Sphaerotilus montanus: one gene and its partner. Each later gene encodes a partner of the first gene's protein in a complex. Links are inferred from orthologs where the notes say so. Each region holds a gene or a part of one and is shown on either strand. Other genes may lie near its edges. The genes, in order: eno and BDD16_RS04535.

Region 1 (10,106 bases):
CGGCTCCAGCCAGCGCGGCGTGGGCATGGACGCGGGCCTGAAGATCCTCGACGAAGTGCGCCGCCAGACGGGTCTGCCCGTGCTGACCGACGTGCATGACGCCGCGCAGATCGCCGAAGTCGCCAGCGTGGTGGACGTGCTGCAGACGCCGGCCTTCCTGTGCCGCCAGACCGATTTCATCCGCGCCGTCGCCCAGTCGGGCAAGCCGGTGAACATCAAGAAGGGCCAGTTCCTCGCGCCCTGGGACATGAAGAACGTCATCGACAAGGCCCGCGCCGCCGCGAAGGAAGCGGGCTTGTCGGAAGACCTGTTCCTGGCCTGCGAGCGCGGGGTGAGCTTCGGCTACAACAACCTCGTGGCCGACATGACCAGCCTGGCCGAGATGCGCAACACCGGCGCGCCGGTGGTGTTCGACGTGACCCACTCGGTGCAGAAGCCGGGCGGGCTGGGCAGCGTCAGCGGTGGCGCCCGCGAGATGGTGCCGGTGCTGGCACGGGCGGGCGTGGGCGCGGGCGTGGCGGGGCTGTTCATGGAAACGCACCCGAACCCGGCCAAGGCCTGGAGCGACGGCCCGAATGCGGTGCCGCTGCGCCACATGCGCGCGCTGCTGGAGCAGCTGGTGGCCCTTGACCGGGTGGTCAAGTCGCAACCTTTGCTCGAAAACGATTTTTCTTGCTGAGCCCTGCTTCAGGCTGGGGATTTAGGATCACGGGTTGCGTCGGATTGTTCAGCGCGGGTAACGGCCGGAAGGCACCATCCGCACACCACCGACCCAGGACTTTGAAACAGGAGTGAAGACATGAGCGCCATCGTAGACATCGTCGGCCGAGAGATTCTCGACAGCCGCGGCAACCCCACCGTCGAATGCGACGTGCTGCTGGAAAGCGGCGTCATGGGCCGTGCGGCCGTGCCGAGCGGCGCGTCCACCGGTTCGCGCGAAGCCATCGAGCTGCGCGACGGCGACAAGAGCCGCTACCTGGGCAAGGGCGTGCTGAACGCCGTCCAGAACATCAACACCGAGATCTCGGAAGCCGTGCTGGGCCTGGATGCCGCGGAACAAGCCTTCCTCGACAAGACCCTGATCGACCTCGACGGCACCGACAACAAGTCGCGCCTGGGTGCGAACGCGATGCTGGCCGTGTCGATGGCCGTCGCGCGCGCCGCGGCGGAAGAGTCCGGCCTGCCCCTGTACCGCTATTTCGGCGGCATGGGCGGCGTGCAGCTGCCGGTGCCGATGATGAACGTCATCAACGGCGGCGCCCACGCCAACAACAACCTCGACCTGCAAGAGCTGATGATCATCCCGGTCGGTGCCCCCACCTTCCGTGAAGCCGTCCGCTGGGGCGCCGAGGTGTTCCACGCGCTGAAGAAGATCATCCACGACAAGGGCATGAGCACCGCCGTGGGCGACGAAGGCGGTTTCGCCCCGAGCGTGCCGAACCACGAAGCCGCGATCCAGATGATCCTGGACGCCATCGAGAAGGCCGGCTACCGCGCGGGCGACCAGATCGCGCTCGGTCTGGACTGCGCCGCCAGCGAGTTCTACAAGGACGGCCAGTACCACCTCGAAGGCGAAGGCCTGGTGCTGACGGCCGAAGCCTGGACCGACATCCTGGCCACCTGGTGCGACAAGTACCCGATCATCTCGATCGAGGACGGCATGGCCGAAGGCGACTGGGCGGGCTGGAAGGTGCTGACCGACCGCCTGGGCAAGAACGTGCAGATCGTCGGTGACGACCTGTTCGTGACCAACACCAAGATCCTGAAGGAAGGCATCGACAAGGGCATCGCCAACTCGATCCTGATCAAGATCAACCAGATCGGCACCCTGTCGGAAACCTTCGCTGCCATCGAGATGGCCAAGCGCGCAGGCTACACGGCGGTCATCTCGCACCGCTCGGGCGAGACCGAAGACTCGACGATCGCGGACATCGCCGTCGGCCTGAACGCCGGCCAGATCAAGACCGGTTCGATGAGCCGCTCGGACCGCATCGCCAAGTACAACCAGCTGCTGCGCATCGAAGAGGACCTGGGCGAGATCGCCGTCTACCCGGGCCGCGCCGCGTTCTACAACCTGCGCTGATCCGCAGGCGACCAGTCGATGATGAGCCACGGCCGCGTCATCACCGTGCTGCTGCTGGCCCTGCTCGGGCTGGTGCACGCCGAACTCTGGTTCGGCAACAGCGGCACGCCGCGCGTGCGGGAGCTGTCGGCGCAGGTCGCCGATCAGCAGGCCCGCAATGCCGCGGCGCGCGTGCACAATGACCAGTTGCAGGCCGAGCTGAAGGACCTCAAGGAAGGTCTGGAAATCATCGAGGAAAGTGCCCGCTTCGAGCTGGGCATGGTCAAGCCGGACGAGATCCTCGTGCAGTACCCGCAAGCCACGCGGGCCAACTGACTGGCAGGCCGCCCGGCCGCAGCCCGCGCGGCGCTCACCCTTCCCCGAGCGCCGCGTCCACCACCTCCACCCAGTGCCGCACCGGCGTCGCGCAACCTGCCTGCAGGTGCGTGATGCAGCCGATGTTGGCCGAGACGATCGTGTCCGGCTTCAGTGCGCTCAGGTGCGCCAGCTTGCGTTCGCGCAGTTGCTGCGACAGCGCCGGCTGCAGCACCGAGTACGTGCCCGCCGAGCCGCAGCACAGGTGGCTGTCCTCCGGCAAGGACACCGTGAACCCCAGGTCGCGCAGGCCCGCTTCCAGCCCGCCCTTGAGCTGCTGACCGTGCTGCAGCGTGCACGGCGGGTGCAGTGCCAGCTGGCCGGCCTGCGCCGCGGCGGCCAGCTTCGGTTTCAGGACCGGCACCAGCATCGGCAGCAGCTCGCTCAGGTCGCGGGTCAGCGCGCTGATGCGGGCAGCCTTGTCGGCGTAGGCGGGATCGCCCGCGAGGTGGTGGCCGTATTCCTTCACCGTGACGCCGCAGCCGGAGGCGTTCATCACGATCGCTTCTACCGCCCCGCCCTCGACCAGCGGCCACCATGCGTCGATGTTGCGCCGCATGTCCGCCAGCCCGCCGTCCTGGTCGCCCAGGTGCGCCCGGATCGCGCCGCAGCAGCCCGCACCGGACGGCGTCACCACCTCGATGCCCGCCGCGTCGAGCACGCGCGCGGTCGCCGCGTTGATGTTCGGGCTCATCGCTGGCTGCACACAACCCGCCAGCATCAGCATCCGCCGGGCGTGGGACCGCGTCGGCGTGCCGCGCGGGTCCGCCGCCACCCGCTCGGGCACCTTCGCCTTCAGCACCGCCGGCAACAGCGGGCGCACCACCTGTCCCATCGCCATCGCGGGCGCGAACAGCGGGGAGGTCAGCCCCTCCTTGAGCAGCCAGCGGGTGGCGCGCTCCAGCGGCGGGCGCTCGACCCGCTCGTCCACCAGCCGCCGCCCGATGTCCACCAGCTCGCCATACGGCACGCCCGACGGACAGGTCGATTCACAGTTGCGGCAGGTCAGGCAGCGGTCCAGGTGCAACTGCGTCTCGCGCGTCGCGGGCTCGCCTTCGAGGAAGGCCTTCATCAGGTAGATCCGGCCGCGCGGCCCGTCCAGCTCGTCGCCGAGCAGCTGGTAGGTCGGGCAGGTCGCGGTGCAGAAGCCGCAGTGCACGCACTTGCGCAGGATCGCCTGCGCGGCCTCGCCATCGGCAGTGCCGGCGAATTCGGGGGAGAGTTCAGTGTGCATGGTGGAACAGCCCGTGGGGATCGAAGGACGCGCAGACCTGCTGGTTCAACCGCGCCAGCACCGGCGACAGCGGCGCGGTGCGCGGCTCGCCGGGTGCGGCACCAACGTGGCACTCGGCGTGGCCACCCGCCTGCACCGCCGCGGCGCGCACGGCGTCCACCGGCTCGTCGCTCAGCAGCCAGCGCTGGCCGCCATGCCACTCGATCAGCCCCTCGCCACGCAGCCGCAGCATCGGCGCATGCGGCGCCACGGACAGGCGCCACAGCCGGTGCCCCGCCGGCAGGCCCTGCGCGGCGAACGCCCACAGCGCATGCGTGCGGTCGCGCAGGCGGTCCCACAGCGGGCCGGCCACGGCGTCGTCCAGCCACTCGCCGCCCAGGCTGTGGCGCGCGGCGTCCACCGCCGCCTGCGCGCCGCTCAGGCGCAGCAGCAGCACCCCTTCATGCCACATGCTCGCGTTCAGCGGCAACGGCTGGCGTGACCATGTGGTGAGCTTCGCGAGTGCCTCGGGCGCACTCAGCGCAAAACGCAGCGTCGCCGTCGCGATCGGCCGCGGCAGCACCTTCAGCGACACGTCGCACAGCACGCCCAGCGTCCCCCACGAGCCCGCCAGCAGCCGCGACACGTCGTAGCCGGCGACGTTCTTCATCACCTGCCCGCCGAAGCTGAGCAGCTCGCCGCGTCCGTTGAGCATCGTCGCGCCCAGCACGAAGTCGCGCACGCTGCCCACCGAGGCCCGCGACGGACCGGCCAGGCCGGAGGCGACCATGCCGCCGACCGTGCCGCGTCCGCCCAGCCGCGGCGGCTCGAAGGCGAGGAACTGGCCCTGTTCTGCCAGCACCGCCTCCAGTTCGGCCAGCGGTGTGCCGGCGCGCACGGTCACGACCAGCTCGGTCGGCTCGTAGGCGCTGATGCCGGCCAGCGGCGTCACGTCCAGCACCTGGGCGTCGGCGCGGGCTGGCGCGGGGCGCCACGCAGCCTTGCTGCCGTGGCCGCGGAGGTCGAGTGGCGTGCGGGTGGCGGCAGCGTCAAGGATCTGCGCGCGCAGGGATTGCAGGGCGTCGTCGTCCATGTCCATCAGAAGCGCTCCAGTTCGGGGAACGGCAGCAGGCCGCGGCTGACGTGCATCTTTCCGTACTCGGCGCAGCGGTGCAGCGTCGGGATCACCTTGCCGGGGTTGAGCAGGCCGGCGGGGTCGAAGGCGGCCTTCAGCGCCAGCATCTGCGCCCGCTCCTCGGGAGAGAACTGCACACACATCGAGTTCAGCTTCTCCACACCGACGCCGTGCTCGCCGGTGACCGTGCCGCCCAGGCGCACGCTGGTCTCAAGGATGTCGGCACCGAACAGCTCGCAGCGGCGGAGCTGGTCGGGATCGTTGGCATCGAACAGGATGAGCGGGTGCAGGTTGCCGTCGCCGGCGTGGAAGACGTTGCTGCAGCCGAGGCCGTATTTCTGCTCCATCGCCTCGATGGCGCGCAGGATCTCGGCCAGGCGCTTGCGCGGGATGGTCGAGTCCATGCACATGTAGTCGGGGCTGATGCGGCCGGAGGCCGGGAAGGCGTTCTTGCGGCCGGACCAGAACTTCAGCCGCTGCGCCTCGTCCCGGCTGACTTCGAGCCGGCTCGCGCCGCAGCGGCGCAGCACCTCGGTCATTCGGCCGATTTCCTCCTCGACCTCTTCCGGCGTGCCGTCGCTCTCGCAGAGCAGGATCGCTGCGGCGTCCAGGTCATAGCCCGCGTGGACATAGTCCTCCACCGCCGCCGTCATGCGCTTGTCCATCATCTCCAGCCCGGCGGGGATGATGCCGGCGGCGATCACCGCGGCCACCGCGTCGCCCGCGGCTTCCACCGTGTCGAAGCTGGCCATGATGCAGCGGGCGAGCTTGGGCTTGGGCACCAGCTTGACCGTGACCTCGGTCGTCACCGCCAGCATCCCCTCGCTGCCGACGACCACGCTCAGCAGGTCCAGCCCCGGCGCGTCGAAGGCCTCGCCGCCGAAGGTCACCGCGTCCCCCTCGGCGGTGTAGCCCTTCACGGCGAGCACGTTGTGCAGCGTCAGGCCGTATTTCAGGCAATGCACGCCGCCCGAGTTCTCCGCCACGTTACCGCCGATGGTGCAGGCGATCTGGCTCGACGGGTCCGGCGCGTAGTAGAGGCCAAACTTCGCCGCCGCCTCGCTGATCGCCAGGTTGCGCACGCCGCATTGCACGACCGCGAGGCCCGCTTCGGCATCCAGGCGCAGGATCTTGTTGAACTTGGCCAGCGACAGCGTGACGCCCTCGCGGTGCGGCATCGCGCCGCCGGACAGGCCGGTGCCAGCGCCTCGGGCGACGACCGGCACGCCCATCGCGTGGCAGATGCGCAGGATGTCGGCGACCTGCGCGTCGGTCTCGGGCAGCGCCACCAGCAGCGGGCGCTCGCGGTAGGCGGTCAGGCCGTCGCACTCGTAGGGCGTGACGTCGGCGCGGCGCGACAGCAGCGCATGCGCCGGCAGCACCGCACGCAGGCGCGCCAGCACGGCGGCCTGGCGGGCGTCGCGGGCGGCCTCGTCCAGGCGGGGTTCGGGGGTCGTGATCGACACGGTTTGTCTCCTCACCCAGGGCGGGTGCAGTGCCGTGGATCCTGCCGGGCCGCGGACCCACCGACGTGAGAGTTGTTGCCCGCCGGCGTGAAGGATTTTCAGGCGATCGGGCCGAGCGCCTGCCGCAGCCAGTCCGCGAACGCCGCGCACTCCCAGCGCTCCATCGCCCCCGGCCGCCAGCACAGGTGGTGGTGCTGCGGCGACGCCACCGCCCGCGGCGACAGGCGCACCAGCCGCCCGCTGTCCAGCCACGCCGCGCCCAGCCGCCGCCGCAGCAGCGTCACGCCGAAGCCGCAGGCCGCCGCGTCCAGCATCAGCCCGACGTCGTTGAACTGCGCCCCCTCGCGTGGCTCCGGCAGGTTCAGCCCGCAGGCGCGGAACCAGGTGCTCCACGGCTCCAGCGGGCTGCGGATCAGGCGCACCCGGGTGATGTCGCCGGCCGTGTCGAAGCCGCCGAGCGGGCCGACCTCGTGCAGATACTGGGGACTGCAGGCCGGGAAGACCTCGTCGCTCAGCAGGCGCACCTGCTCGACATCCGCGTAGGGGCCGGGGCCGTAGCGGATCTCCAGGTCAGCCTCTTCGGACGTGACGTTGGTGAAGGGAATCACCACCTGCAGCACCAGTTCGATCTCCGGCCACGCCTGGCGGAACAAGGCCAGCCGCGGCAGCAGGATCTCGCGCGAGAAGGTCGGCGTCACGGCCACGCGCAAGGGCGTGCTGCGCCGCTCGGCCGCCGCGCCGGGCACCTGCTGCAGCGCCAGCAGGCCTTCGCGCACCCGGGCCAGATAGGCCGCGCCTTCCGGCGTCAGGCTGAAGTCACTGCGGGCGAAGAGTTTCACGCCGAGCTGGGTCTCCAGCTGGCGCAGGCGGTGGCTGACGGCGCTGGGCGTGACGCTGAGTTCATCGGCCGCACGCGTGACGCTGCGCAGCCGGGCCAGCGACTCGAAGGCGGCGAGACAGTGGATCGGCGGGATCCGGCGGATGGCATCGGGATGCATGGCGTGCCATGATCGTCGATTTGTCACACGCTGACACCCCCGGCCTGCCCGGACTGCCGCGAAAGAACCCGCCGATGGACGCCATCACCACCGCCCTGCAACCGATCCTCATCCCAGCGTTCACGCTGTGGGAGGCCCCCTTCACCTGGCTGGAGCTGATCGCCTTCGTGCTCTCCATCGCGATGGTCTTCGCCAACATGCGCGTGATGCCCGTCGCCTGGCCGCTGGCGATCGTGGCCTCGGTGCTCTATTTCGGGCTGTTCTGGAGCGGCAAGCTCTACGGCGATGCCTCGCTGCAGATCTTCTTCGCCGTCGTCGGCGGGTGGGGCTGGTGGCAATGGCTGCGTGGCCGCGACGACGGCGCCCCGCTGGTGGTGCGCCACCTGAGCGCGGCGCAGCGGCTGCCCGTGGTGGCCGCGGGCTTCGTGCTGTGGCCGGCGATCGGCTGGTTCCTGGACACCAACACCGACACCGACGTGCCCTACTGGGACGCCTTCCCAACCGCCTTCAGCCTCGTCGGCCAGTGGCTGCTGGGCCGCAAGTACGTCGAGAACTGGCCGATGTGGATCGTGGTCAACGTCGTCAGCGTCGCGCTGTTCGCCTACAAGGGCTACTACCTGACCGTGCTGCTGTACGCGATCTTCATCGTGCTGTCGGTGGTGGGCTGGAAGGCCTGGCGGACGCAGGTGAGCCACCCCTGATGGCGGCGCGGATCATCGCGCTGGTCGGCGCCGAAAGCACGGGCAAGTCCACCCTGGCCCGGCAACTGGCCGATGCGCTGCGCGTCGACGGGCTGGTCGTGGCGGAGATCGACGAGACCCTGCGCACCTTCTGCGACGCGCGTGGCCGCACGCCCCGACAGGACGAGCAGGCCGCCATCGCCGCCGAGCAGACCCGCCGCATCGCCGCCGCCCGCGACGCCCGGCTGCTGCCGGTCGATGTGGTGGTGGCCGACACGACGGCGATCATGACCGCGGTCTACAGCGAACTCGTGTTCGGCGACCCCACGCTCTACCCGCAGGCGCTGGCCGACCACCGCCAGGCCGACCTCACGCTGCTGATGGCGCTCGACCTGCCCTGGATCGCCGACGGCCTGCAGCGCGACGGGCCGCAGGTGCAGCAACCAGTCGACACGCTGCTGCGCGGGGCACTGCTGGGGGCGGGCATCGGCTTCTCGGTGGTCAGCGGCCGGGGTCCGCAGCGCCTGACCAGCGCCCGCGCGGCGTGGGCCGCTGCGCAGCGGCAGGCGTCTGCACGGTCCGGCGCGCCCGGCGGCTGGCGGCACCACTGCGGTCGCTGCGGCGACCCGTTCTGCGAACAGCATCTTTTTTCACGCTGACCCGGCAGGCGTTCAGGGTCGCCTGAAACAGCCCGCAAGGGCCCATGGCAGCATCGCCGCCGTGACTGCACGCCCTCCTCCACCCGCGATCTCGCCGGGCCCCCTCGCCCACCTCCCCTCGCTCGACGGGTTGCGCGGCATCGCCGTCCTGCTGGTGCTGCTGCACAACTTCGACGTGCTCGATCTGGGGGGCGCCCGTGCGCTCGGCCCGGTGCTGGTCAAGGAGTTCTTCTACATCGGCTGGATCGGCGTGCAGCTGTTCTTCGTGCTCAGCGGCTACCTGATCACGCGTGGCCTGCTGCAGACCCAGGGCCAGCCCGACTACTTCGAGCGTTTTTTCCTCAAGCGGGTGCTGCGGATCTTTCCGCTGTACTACCTGGCGCTGCTGGTGTTCCTGGTGCTGCTGCCGGCCACGGGCTGGGTGGAACAGCGGTCGATGCAGTACAGCCCCCTGTGGCTGTGGGCCTACCTGTCGAACTGGACCACGCCGTTCGAGCCCACGGGCGGCCCGCTGCCGCACTTCTGGTCGCTGGCGGTGGAGGAGCAGTTCTACCTCGTCTGGCCGCTGCTGCTGTGGAAGCTGCGGCTGCGCCACGTCTGGTGGCTGTGCCTGGGACTGACGGCGCTGAGCCCGCTGCTGCGCCTGCTGCTCGTCTGGCAAGGGTTTCCGGACGAGGCGCTCTACGAGTTCACCTTCAGCCGCATGGACGCGCTGACCGCCGGCGCCGCGCTGGCCGCGTGGGACCACGGCCGCGCGCTGCAGGGCGCCACCCGCTGGCGGGCCGGGCACCTGCAGTTGCTCGGCCTGCTGCTGCTCGTGGCGGCGGCGGTGGCCTCGCACGGCTTCCGGCGTGTCGGCGCCCTGCCGCAGGTGCTGGGCTACAGCCTGCTGGCACTGAGCTTCGCCGCGCTCACCGGCTGGGCCGTGCTGACCGACCAGGCGCGCAGCCGCGGCGCCAGCGTCAGCCGCTGGAGCGCCGTGCTGCGCTGGCCGGTGCTGCGGCGCTTCGGGCAGTACAGCTACGCGATCTACGTCTTCCACAAGCCGCTGCAGGACCTCGTCGGCGAGCCGCTGCTGGTGCGCTGGACCGGCCACGCGCACACGGCGGATCTCGGTGTTGCGCTGGGCTATTTCGCGGGCGCCACCACGGTCACCTTCGGCGTGGCCTGGCTGTCCTGGCACCTGTTCGAGCGCCATTTCCTGGCCATGAAAGACCGGCTGTCGGCCCCCCCGGCCCGGCCGACCCACCACGGCCTCCGCGGCACGGTGACGGCCGCGCAGCGCCGCGACTTCAGGGAGCCGAAGGCAGCGGTGCGGGCTGCCCTTCTAGGTAGGCGAGCTCCTCCTCGCTGAAACCGGCCTGCAGCCGCGCCGCGCGGTTGAAGGGCGGACGCAGCCGCGGCGCCTCGTACTGCGCCACCAGCACGCGGTAGTGCGCCACCGGATCGAGCCCCGCCCGTTCGCAGGCCCAGCGGTACCAGTGGTTGCCGATCGCCACATGCCCGACCTCGTCGCGC
Region 2 (10,711 bases), 360 kb from region 1 along the record:
TCGGCTTCCAGTGCGGCGATGGCGTCGGCTTGCTGGCGGGCCGCGGCGGCGGCGCGCTCGGCCTCGTCGGCAGCTGCTTGCGCGGCGGCCTTGGCCGCGGCGTCGGCCTGCTGCTGTGCCGCCGCGGCCTGTTCTGCCGCTTGGCGTGCAGCCTCGGCTTGCGCTTCCTGGGCGCGCACGGTCGCGCTGTGGGTGTCTTGTAGCGCCGTCAGTTCGCCCTTCAGCGCCGCGAGTTCGTCCTGGTGGGACTGGCGAGCGGCCAGCGCCGCGGTGGCCGCGGCACCCGCAGCCAGCAGGGCGGCTGCGCGCTCATGGGTCAGCTCGGTCTCGGTGCGAGCGAGCGCCTGGCGAGCCGTATCGCGCTCGGACCGGGCCGTCAGCAGGGCTTCATAGGCCTCCCCGGCCACGTCGGCCTGGTTGGCCAGCGCCTTGGCGTGCGCCGCTTCCAGCGCCGCATGGCGGGTCTGCAGCTCGGCGAGCTGGTCGGACAGGTGCGCAGCGCGGCTGGTCTCCGTGTTGAGCAGCATGATGCGCGATTCATAGGCCGTCTGCAGCGCGTCCAGGCGCCCTTGCAGCGACTCGACCTCGGCACCCAGCCCCTGGCGCGCAGCGTGGTGTTCATCGACGCTGCTGCTCAGCGCCAGCGCGCGGGCGCTGGTCTGGCCGTGCTCGATGTCCAGCGCATCCAGACGGGCCTGCAGCGCCGCCTGCTCCGCGCCAGCGGTTTCGAGCGCCTGCGCATGCGCGGTGCGCTGCGCCGCGAGGGCAGCGTCGGCACGGGCACGGTCGTCGCGGTACTGGGTCTGCAGCGCAGCCAGCTCCGCGGCATGGCGGCGTTGCTGGCAGATGCGGTTCAGCAGAAGGCCGAGTCCGAGGCCGGCCAGGCAGGCCAGCAGGAGGTACAGCCACAACTGGCTCAACAGGTACATGGTGATCTCTCCGCAGTGTTTGCAGGTTCGGGTGTGGGTCGTCGGCGTGCCGCCGGAACTCAGGGCGCCTTGGACGCCAGGTGGAACTCGATGCGGCGGTTGCGCTCGTGGGCCTCGGGTGTCGTGCCCTGGTCCAGCAGGCGGTCCTCGCCAAAGCCCTGAGCCTGCAGCCGGCTGGTCGGCACACCGCGCTTGACCAGCGCATCGACGACGGCCTGCGCGCGGCGCTGCGACAGGCGCAGGTTCGCGGCGGCATCGCCCTGGGCATCGGTGTGGCCATCGACGCGCATGCGGGCCTGCGGGCAGCGCATGGACAACTGGTGCAGCGACTCCAGCAGGGGCACGCTGGACGGGTCCAGCTCGGCCGACGCCAGCTTGAAGCGGATCTGCCGGGCTTCCAGCACCTTGGCCATCGCCACCTGGCAGTCCGCGGCGGTCAGCGGACCGGAAGCCGCCACCGGCGGACGAGAGGCCGCGGCCACCACCGGTGCAGCGGCCGGCGCCGGCGCGGACACCTGCGGCAGCGTCAGCGCGGGCGAGGACTGGCCGTCTTCCAGCCGGGCGAACACGCCGGGCACCCCCATCATCGGCAGCAGCGTGACGCTGGCCGCCGCGTAGGCCGCCGCGCGCTGGGCGGGCGATGGCGCGTCACCGACGATGCGGCCGACCTCGTTGTCGATCTTCAGACTCGCCCACGGGAACCCCGCAGCACCGAGCACCTGGGCTGCGTCCGCTTCCGTGCGCTGGCGCACGGCGTCCGCCTTGGCATCTCCACGCCCGATCAGCATCCAGGCCAGCAGGGCCAGACCGGCCAGGCCCAGCATGGTGCAGACCGGGCAGCTCAACCATCGCCTCGACATCGCTTCTCCTCCTCGCCGTTCGAGCGATCACGGCCCACCCGGACCGGGTCACTGCACAGGCACCTGTGTTCGTAATGCCGAGTAATGTATCGGTACCTGTGACTTCTTTAACATCCTTTCGGAGAGGATCGGGGTAACCGATAAGCTTGGGTACTATGTAGAACCCAGCACCGCAGGCAGCACGCCGCGCAGCGCGTTGCACACCGCCAGCGCCTGCGCGCGTCCCAGATCGGCCGGCCAGAGCACGCGCTCGGACACCAGCCAGACCGGATCCACCATCAGCGCGGACCGCATCACCCCCGGCAGCACGCCAGCCGACAGCGGCGGCGTGGTCCAGCGCCCGTCCAGCCGGACCAGCAGCGTGCTGCGCCCCCCTTCGGTCAGCGCGCCGTCGGCGTTGACGAACAGCCGGTCGAAGGCCCCGACCGCTTCGGCGTCGCGCACGGCGGCGTCGTAGGCGGTGCGCAGGGACGTCTTGTGGCCCAGCAGCGCCGACTCCTGCAGGGGAACCCGGCCCGTCGGACCAAGCAGGCGCACCGGCCCTTCGGGCAAGGGCACCAGCGCCCCGCTGCGACAGGACACCCGCCCGTCACGGGACAGATCGACCCGCAGGCGGAACACCTGCGCCGGGTCCGCCGGGAAGGTCTGCAACACCTCGTCCACCGCGGCCTGCACCGCCGACGCCGAAGCGCTGAACCCGAGTGCCGCCGCGCTGCCCAGCAAGCGCGCCAGATGGGCCTCGAAGCGGCACACCCGCCGGCCCTCGACGCGCAGCGTCTCGAACAGCGTGAAGCCGGGGTCGGTGCGGGTCAGGAAGCGGACCTTGTGCCGGCACTCCGCGGCCTCCGACGCCGCCTCCGAGTCCAGCACGATGCCGCCGCCCACGCCCAGCGTCACCGCCCGCGTGCCGTCCCGCGGATCGCCGGCGCCCATCTCCAGCGTGCGGATCGCCACCGACAGGCAGAAATTGCCCATTGACCGGCCCGCGGCGCGGTCGGCGGCGTCCGGCGCATCCAGCCAGCCGATCGCGCCGGTGTAGAGGCCGCGGGGCGAGGATTCCAGCCGGCCGATGACCGACATCGTCTGGCGCTTGGGCGCGCCGGTGATCGAGCCGCAGGGGAACAGCGCCCGCAGCACCGCGGGGAACTCGGTGGCGGGCGGCAGATCGGCCTCGACGGTCGAGGTCATCTGGAACACCGTCCGGTACGGCTCGACCTGGAACAACTGCGGCACGCGCACGCTGCCCACCGTCGCCAGCCGGCCGAGGTCGTTGCGCAGCAGGTCGACGATCATCAGGTTCTCGGCGCGGTTCTTCACGTCGCGGGCCAGCCAGTCGGCGCTGGCCTGGTCGGCGGCCGGGTCAGCGTGGCGCGGCGCGGTGCCCTTCATCGGGCGGGTGACGAGGTGCCCCGCCTGGTGGCGCACGAACAGCTCCGGCGAGCACGACAGCACCCAGCGGTCCTGCGGCAAGGCGATCAGCGCGCCGAACGGCACCGGCTGCGCCGCCCGCAAGCGCCGGTACAGCGCCAGGGGTGAGCCGACGCTGCGGCCGCGCAGGCGCTGCGTGTGGTTGACCTGGTAGGTCTCGCCCGCGCGGATGCGGGCGTGGATCTCGTCGATCGCGGCGGTGTAGGTCGCCTCGTCATCGTCTGGCGTCAGGCCGAACACGCCGGCAGCCGAGGGAACCGGCGTGCCGTCCTGCTGCGCCAGCCAGGCATCCACCGCATCGCGTGTGAGCCGCGCGCAGTGCGCGAAACGCAGCAGCCGCAGGCTGCCGGGCGGCGCGGCCAGCCCGGCCAGGCGCACGCCCCATTCGTAGTCGGCCAGCAGCACCAGGTGCACGCCCTGCGCCAGATCGGCCGCGGCGGCCGACCAGACCGTGTCCAGCTCGGCCGGGTCCGCACAGCGGTGTTCCCCGAGCCAGCCGGTGTACAGCCGGCTCACCGCCCGGTCGGCAGGGGCGCTGGCATCGTCCAGCAGGGCGAAGACCGGAGCAGGCGAAGGAGCGGTCGAGAGCGGATCAAGCATGGTCGGACAGGCAGACGGACAGTGGCACAGGGTGCGGATGATGCGGTGCAAGCAAAAACGCCGCCGGGCACAAGGCCGGGCGGCGTTTTGTAGGGCGGAGTGCCGAAGCACCCCGCTGGCACGGGGAGCACGTTGGCCGATCAGGCCTCGGCGGACTCCGAGTTGGTGGTTTCGAACGGCAGTTGCAGTCCGGCCAGATCGCGGCGCGTCTCGACCAGGATCAGCGGGCCTTCATCGACCACGACCACCGGACGCGGCTCGCGCGGCTGGCGCACCGGGGCCGGCGTGCTGGCAATGGCGTCCTGCACGGCGCGGACCTTGTCGGTGTCGCTGTTGATCCACTCCAGTCCGGCGCTGCGGGCGACCGCGGCCAGCTCGTCGAGCTGCAGGACGTAGGCGGCGGGTGCCGCGACGACCGCAGCAGCGGCGGCGGGCGCCACCACTGCAGGCGCCTGGACCACGACCTCCGGAACCGCTTCGGCCACGGGAGCAGCCACCGGCTCGGCGACCTGGGCCACCGCGGGCGCCTCCGCCACCGGCGCAGCATCCGCCTCGACCGCATCGGTCACCACCGCAGCCGCAACGGCTGCTGCTGCGGCCACGACGGGGGCAGCGACCTCGGTGGCGACGGGTGCAACGTCGGCCTCGGCAGCCGCATCGGCCTGCGCCTCTTCGCGGTTGCGACCACCACGGCCACGGCGACGGCGGCGACCTTCCTCACGGCCCTCCTCGGTCGACTCGTCCGCACGCGCTTCGACACCAGCGGCAGCCTCGGCGGCCACCGGCTCGGCGGCGGGAGCCGCCTCGGTGCTCACCGCAGCGGCAACGTCACCCGCTTCGGCTTCGGCCTCGACACCGTTTTCACCCACGCGGGCTTCATCGCGGTCACGGCGACCACGGCCACCACGGCGGCGGCGGCGGCCTTCGCGCTCGGCCTGGGCCGCAGCGCTCTCGCCTTCCGGTGCCGGGGACGCGGTGTCCTCGAACCCGGGTTGCACGTCCTCGACGGCCAGCGCGGCCACTTCGGGCGCGGGGCGGCGCTCGCGCGGCGGGCGACCACCGCTCGGCAGTTCGGCGCCGGCCTCGGCCGGGCGGCGGTCCTGCGAACGGTCACCGCGTCCACCGCGGCCCCCTTCGGGGCGGGCCTCGGCCGGCGCACGTTCAGCCGGGCGTTCACCGTTGCGCTCGGCCGCTTCGGGCTTGGCGCGCTCACCACCACGCTCGCCACGGCGCCCGTCACGGCGATTGCCGTCGCGGCCACCCTCACGTCCACCTTCGCGGCCACCGCGGCGTTCGCCACGGCCGTCCGCCTTGTCAGCGGGCTTGTCGGTCTTCGCTTCCACCGGCGCTTCGACCACCGGAGCCACCGGCGCGGCCACCGGGGCGACCGGTGCCGGCGCCGGCGCAACGCCGAACAGACGCTTCATCCAGCCGAAGAAGCCGGTGCCGGCGGCCACGGCTTCCGGAGCAGGCGCAGGGGCCACCGGGGCAGGCGCGGCCACGGGGGCCGGTGCGGCAGCGACCGGAGCCGGTGCGGCTTCGGCCTTCGGTACAGCGACCGGAGCCGGCTGGTCAGGCAGCACGCCGCGGATCATCGGCGCCTGCTTGGGCTTGATGTTCTTCTCGCGGCGCGTGATGCCGACGTCCTCTTCCGGCTCTTCCACCATCGAGTAGCTCGATTGCAGATTCTCCAGACGCGGATCGTCGTGGCGCAGGCGCTCCAGCTTGTAGTTCGGCGTGTCGAGGTGCTTGTTCGGCACCAGCATCACCGTCACACGCTGCTTCATCTCGATCTTGGTGATCTCGGGGCGCTTCTCGTTCAGCAGGAAGCTGGCCACCTCGACCGGCACCTGGACGTGGACCGCCGCCGTGCCTTCCTTCATCGACTCTTCCTGGATGATGCGCAGCGTCTGCAGCGCGGAAGACTCGGTGTCGCGGATGTGGCCGGTGCCGTTGCAGCGCGGGCAGGTGATGTGGCTGCCCTCGGACAGCGCCGGGCGCAGGCGCTGGCGGCTCATCTCCAGCAGGCCGAACTTGCTGATGGTCGAGAACTGCACGCGGGCGCGGTCGTAGCGCAGCGCGTCGCGCAGGCGGGTCTCGACCTCGCGGCGGTTCTTCGACTCTTCCATGTCGATGAAGTCCACCACCAGCAGACCACCCAGGTCGCGCAGACGCGCCTGGCGGGCGATCTCGTCGGCGGCTTCGAGGTTGGTGCGGGTCGCAGTCTCCTCGATGTCACCGCCACGGGTGGCGCGGGCCGAGTTGACGTCGATCGACACCAGCGCTTCGGTGTGGTCGATCACGATCGCGCCGCCGGACGGCAGGTGCACCGTGCGGCTGAACGCGGTCTCGATCTGGTGCTCGATCTGGAAGCGGCTGAACAGCGGCGCGTCGTCGCGGTAGCGCTTCACGCGGTTGGCCGTCTCGGGCATGACATGCAGCATGAACTGCTTGGCCTGCTCGTAGATGTCGTCCGTGTCGATCAGGATCTCGCCGATGTCGGAGGTGAAGTAGTCGCGGATGGCGCGGATCACCAGCGACGATTCCTGGTAGATCAGGAAGGCGCCCTTGCCGCCCCGGGACGCGTCATCGATCGCGGTCCAGAGCTTGAGCATGTAGTTCAGGTCCCACTGCAGCTCGGGGGCGGTGCGTCCGATGCCGGCGGTGCGGGCGATCAGGCTCATGCCCTTCGGGTATTCGAGCTGTTCGAGGTTCTCCTTCAGCTCCTCGCGGTCCTCGCCCTCGATGCGGCGCGACACGCCACCACCCCGCGGGTTGTTGGGCATCAGCACGAGGTAGCGGCCGGCCAGCGAGACAAACGTCGTCAGGGCCGCGCCCTTGTTGCCGCGCTCTTCCTTCTCGACCTGGACCAGCAGTTCCTGGCCTTCGCGGATGGCGTCCTGGATGCGCGCCGAGCGCACGTCGGTGCCTTCGCGGAAGTAGCTGCGGGCGATTTCCTTGAAGGGGAGGAAGCCGTGGCGGTCTTCGCCGTAGTCGACGAAACAGGCTTCCAGCGAAGGCTCGACGCGGGTGACGACGGCCTTGTAGATGTTGCCCTTGCGCTGTTCGCGCCCTTCGATCTCGGTTTCGAAGTCGATCAGTTTCTGACCGTCAACGATGGCCAGGCGGCGCTCTTCGGGCTGCGTGGCATTGATCAGCATGCGTTTCATGCGTGTCTCTCCTCATGATTCATGTCTTCATGAGATGCACGAGACCGCGCCGCGGAGCCGGGAAGGAATCGCCCTGGACTGCGCGCAACGGACACCGGCAGATGCCGGCGCCCTCAGCAGCGCAGCGTTGGCGCGTGCGTCGACCGTGATGCCGGGGCAGGAAACGCAGTGTCGCCGTGGTGTCGGCCTCCGGGCCGGCAGGGCACGGGTCCGCCATCCGACGCACACGCGCTGGCGTGCGACTCCGACCGGGGACGACAGTCACCAGGGGTCGGGTCGGGAAGCGGAAACTCGAAATCGTTCATGCGACGGCGTCGGTGGTCGGACGCGGGCGACAGCCCCTTTCGGAAGCTGCCGCCGAAAACCTTGTGTCGGGGCTCTTTCAGCGTGGTCTCTTGCATGCTGCCGGTCCATCCGCACACTCACCTTGGGAGTGCACACCATGCGCCAGGCAACACGCTGCATCAGCGTCTGGACCCGGCCCGCACCCACCTCAGGTGTCGCGTGCCAGTCCGACCACCCTGCACCGGGGGCTGCTTCTCAGTGCCCGCTAAACTCAGGCAAATCAAACACTTACAGCGCAATCGTGGTCCAACGCATTATAGGGGCAAAGCCCAGCCGGCCCGGCTCCGGAAAAGCCGGCCCGAAACCAGCCACGCGCAAGCCTGTGAACGCGGGAGTACCCGTGCCTCGGCCACCCGTTCCGCCAGCGCCCGCACCTGCGGTCGCACCGGTCGCGCCGCAGGTGCGCCACCTGCTGGTCGATGACGACAGCGCCGGTCAGCGGCTCGACAACTTCCTGCTGCGCGAACTCAAGGGCGCACCCAAGACCCTCGTCTACCGGATCATCCGCAGCGGCGAGGTGCGCATCAACAAGGGCCGCGCCCATGCCGATTCGCGTGTCGAGGCCGGCGATGACGTGCGTGTGCCGCCGCTGCGCCTGAGCGAGCCGACGGTGTCGACCGCGCCGCCGCGCGAGTTCCCGGTCCGCTTCGAGGACGAGCACCTGCTGGTGATCGACAAGCCGGCGGGCGTGGCCGTGCACGGCGGCTCGGGCGTGAGCCACGGCGTGATCGAGCAGTTGCGCCGGGCGCGGCCGCAGGCGAAGTTCCTCGAACTGGTGCACCGGCTGGACCGCGAGACCTCGGGCCTGCTGCTGATCGCCAAGAAGCGCAGCGCCCTGACCGCCCTGCAGGACCAGTTCCGCCAGCGCGAGACCGGCAAGACCTACGCCGCGCTGGTGATCGGCGCCTGGCCGGCCGCGCGCAAGGTGGTCGATGTGGCGCTGCACAAGTACCTGGATGCCGCGGGCGAGCGCCGCGTGCGCGCGGTCGAGGCGGACCACCCGGACGGGCGCCGCTCGGTCTCGCTCGTGCGCATCGCGCAGACCTACGCGGACTGCACGCTGCTGGACGTGACCATCAAGACCGGCCGCACGCACCAGATCCGCGTCCACCTGCTGAACGAAGGCCATGCCATCGTCGGCGACGACAAGTACGGCGACTTCGCGCTCAACAAGGCGCTGGCCCGCGGCGACGCGCCGGCCGCGCCGGGCTGCCGCTTCGAGCGCATGTTCCTGCACGCCCGCCGTCTCGCCTTCGACCACCCCGCCACGGGCGAGCGCATCGAGCTGGAAGCGCCGCTGCCGCCCGAATGCACCGCCCTGCTGTCCCACCTGCGTCCCGCCGCTAAACCTGCCGCTGCTCCAGCCCCCGCGCCATGACCGACACCACCGCCTTCCGCCCGCGCCAGTACGACCTCATCGTCTTCGACTGGGACGGCACGCTCTATGACTCGACCGCGCTGATCGTGCGCGCCATCCAGGCCGCGTGCCGGGACCTGGGCGTGGCCGTGCCGAGCGACGAAGCGGCGTCCTACGTCATCGGCCTCGGGCTGCAGGATGCGCTGATGCACGCCGTCCCCGGCCTGAGCCCCGACCGCTACCCCGAACTCGGCCGCCGCTACCGCCAGCACTACTTCAAGGACCACGAGGACGTCACGCTCTTCAGTGGCGTGCCCGATCTGCTGGCCGATCTGCGCCAGCGCCAGCACTGGCTGGCCGTGGCCACCGGCAAGAACCGGCAGGGCCTGAACGACGCGCTGCGCCTGTCCGGTCTGGCCCCGCTGTTCGACGCCACCCGCACCGCCGACGAGACCCGCTCCAAGCCGCACCCGCAGATGCTGCACGAGCTGATGCGCGAGTTCGGCGTCGAGCCCGAGCGCACGCTGATGATCGGCGACACCACGCACGACCTGCAGCTCGCCGCCAACGCCGGCGCGCACAGCGTGGCCGTCACCTATGGCGCGCACGAGCACGCGCCGCTGCGGGAGCTGGGACCGCGGCATGTGGCGCATTCGGTGGCGGAACTGCGCGCGTGGCTCGGGACGCACGCATGAGCGACCAGGCCAGCGCCATCCCCCTGTGCGCCTCCGCCGACCTCGCCGACGGCGGCCGGGCCCATGTCTTCGACCTGCTCGAATACGGCCAGCCCGCGCGCGGCTTCGTGCTGCGCCACGGCGGAAAGGTGGTCGGCTATCTCAACCAGTGCGCCCACGTGCCGGCCGAGATGGACTGGAAGGAGGGGCAGTTCCTCGACGACAGCGGCCAGTGGATCCTCTGTTCCATCCACGGGGCGGCCTACGAGCCGGCCTCGGGCTACTGCGTGGGCGGGCCGTGCCGGGGCAAGCGGCTCAAGGCGCTGCGGGTGGACGAGCACGACGGACAGGTGTCTTGGTATCCTTCTGTCACCTTGACGCCGGCGTTCGGCGACTGAAGATTCCATGACCCAGCCAGACGACACTCCCTCCACAGCCCCCTCCGCTGCACCGGCCTCCACGCCCGCCACGCCGGTGGCCCCGGCCGCCTCCCGCGGCGCCTTCGACCACGTGATGGAGCAGTTCGCGCGCGACTACCTGCGCGACCGGCGCAGTTCGCGGCGCTGGAGCCTGTTCTTCCGGCTCGGCTGGCTGGGTCTGGGCCTGTTCGCGGCCTGGACGGTCTACAGCGAGAACCGGCACAACAGCGCCCCGACCGGACCGCACACCGCACTGGTCGATCTGCGCGGCGAGATCGCCTCGGGCGGCGAGGCCAGTGCCGAAGTGCTGCTGTCGGGCCTGAAGGACGCCTTCGAGGACGTCGGTGCCCAGGCCGTGGTGCTGCGCATCAACTCGCCTGGCGGCAGCCCGGTGCAGGCGGGCATCGTCTACGACGAACTGCGCCGCCTGAAGGAAAAGCACCACAAGAAGGTCTATGCGGTGGTCGAGGAAAGCGCGGCCTCGGGCGCGTACTACATCGCCGTCGCAGCCGACGAGATCTACGTCGACAAGGCCTCCATCGTCGGCTCGATCGGTGTGCTGATGGACGGCTTCGGCTTCGAGGAAGTCATGAAGAAGGTCGGTGTCGAACGCCGCCTGCTGACCGCCGGCAGCAACAAGGGGATGCTCGACCCGTTCTCGCCGCTCGACGAGAAGCAGCGTGGCTACGCCCAGACCATGCTCGACCAGATCCACCGCCAGTTCATCGACACGGTGAAGGAAGGCCGAGGCAAGCGCCTGAAGGAAACGCCGGAGACCTTCTCCGGCCTGTTCTGGAGCGGCGAGGAAGCCATCAAGATGGGGCTGGCCGACGGCATCGGCAACCTCGACTACGTCGCCCGCGAGGTGATCAAGGCCGAGGACATCATCGACTACACGACCAAGGAAAACGTCGCCGAGCGGCTGGCCA

What was found.
Region 2: the proteins of eno (region 1) and BDD16_RS04535 are in contact, whole or in part, in a solved structure (PDB 2FYM), measured with the Escherichia coli proteins. The link is inferred for Sphaerotilus montanus from one-to-one orthologs.

Annotation. Positions count from the first base shown.
Region 1 is NZ_JACCFH010000001.1:666,075-676,180, forward strand. What follows is about bases 1-2,941. They hold eno (phosphopyruvate hydratase), read left to right. Parts: upstream 1-799; coding sequence 800-2,083; downstream 2,084-2,941. Other genes in these bases: kdsA (3-deoxy-8-phosphooctulonate synthase), read left to right, coding at 1-679; BDD16_RS02860 (septum formation initiator family protein), read left to right, coding at 2,105-2,398; glcF (glycolate oxidase subunit GlcF), read right to left, coding at 2,433-2,941. In the rest of the region: more of glcF, read right to left, coding at 2,942-3,671; glycolate oxidase subunit GlcE, read right to left, coding at 3,661-4,749; BDD16_RS02875 (FAD-linked oxidase C-terminal domain-containing protein), read right to left, coding at 4,749-6,224; BDD16_RS02880 (LysR substrate-binding domain-containing protein), read right to left, coding at 6,350-7,249; nicotinamide riboside transporter PnuC, read left to right, coding at 7,324-7,950; BDD16_RS02890 (AAA family ATPase), read left to right, coding at 7,950-8,588; BDD16_RS02895 (acyltransferase family protein), read left to right, coding at 8,650-9,942; BDD16_RS02900 (ferritin-like domain-containing protein), read right to left, coding at 9,881-10,106. UniProt on the Escherichia coli protein: Catalyzes the reversible conversion of 2-phosphoglycerate (2-PG) into phosphoenolpyruvate (PEP). It is essential for the degradation of carbohydrates via glycolysis.
Region 2 is NZ_JACCFH010000001.1:1,020,898-1,031,608, forward strand. Bases 3,758-7,303 are described here. They hold BDD16_RS04535 (Rne/Rng family ribonuclease), read right to left. Parts: upstream 6,988-7,303; coding sequence 3,958-6,987; downstream 3,758-3,957. Other genes in these bases: pabB (aminodeoxychorismate synthase component I), read right to left, coding at 3,758-3,817. Also shown: BDD16_RS04520 (hypothetical protein), read right to left, coding at 1-929; BDD16_RS04525 (OmpA family protein), read right to left, coding at 989-1,789; more of pabB, read right to left, coding at 1,943-3,757; BDD16_RS04540 (RluA family pseudouridine synthase), read left to right, coding at 7,733-8,710; BDD16_RS04545 (HAD family hydrolase), read left to right, coding at 8,707-9,384; BDD16_RS04550 (Rieske (2Fe-2S) protein), read left to right, coding at 9,363-9,761; BDD16_RS04555 (S49 family peptidase), read left to right, coding at 9,769-10,711. UniProt on the Escherichia coli protein: Endoribonuclease that plays a central role in RNA processing and decay. Required for the maturation of 5S and 16S rRNAs and the majority of tRNAs. Also involved in the degradation of most mRNAs.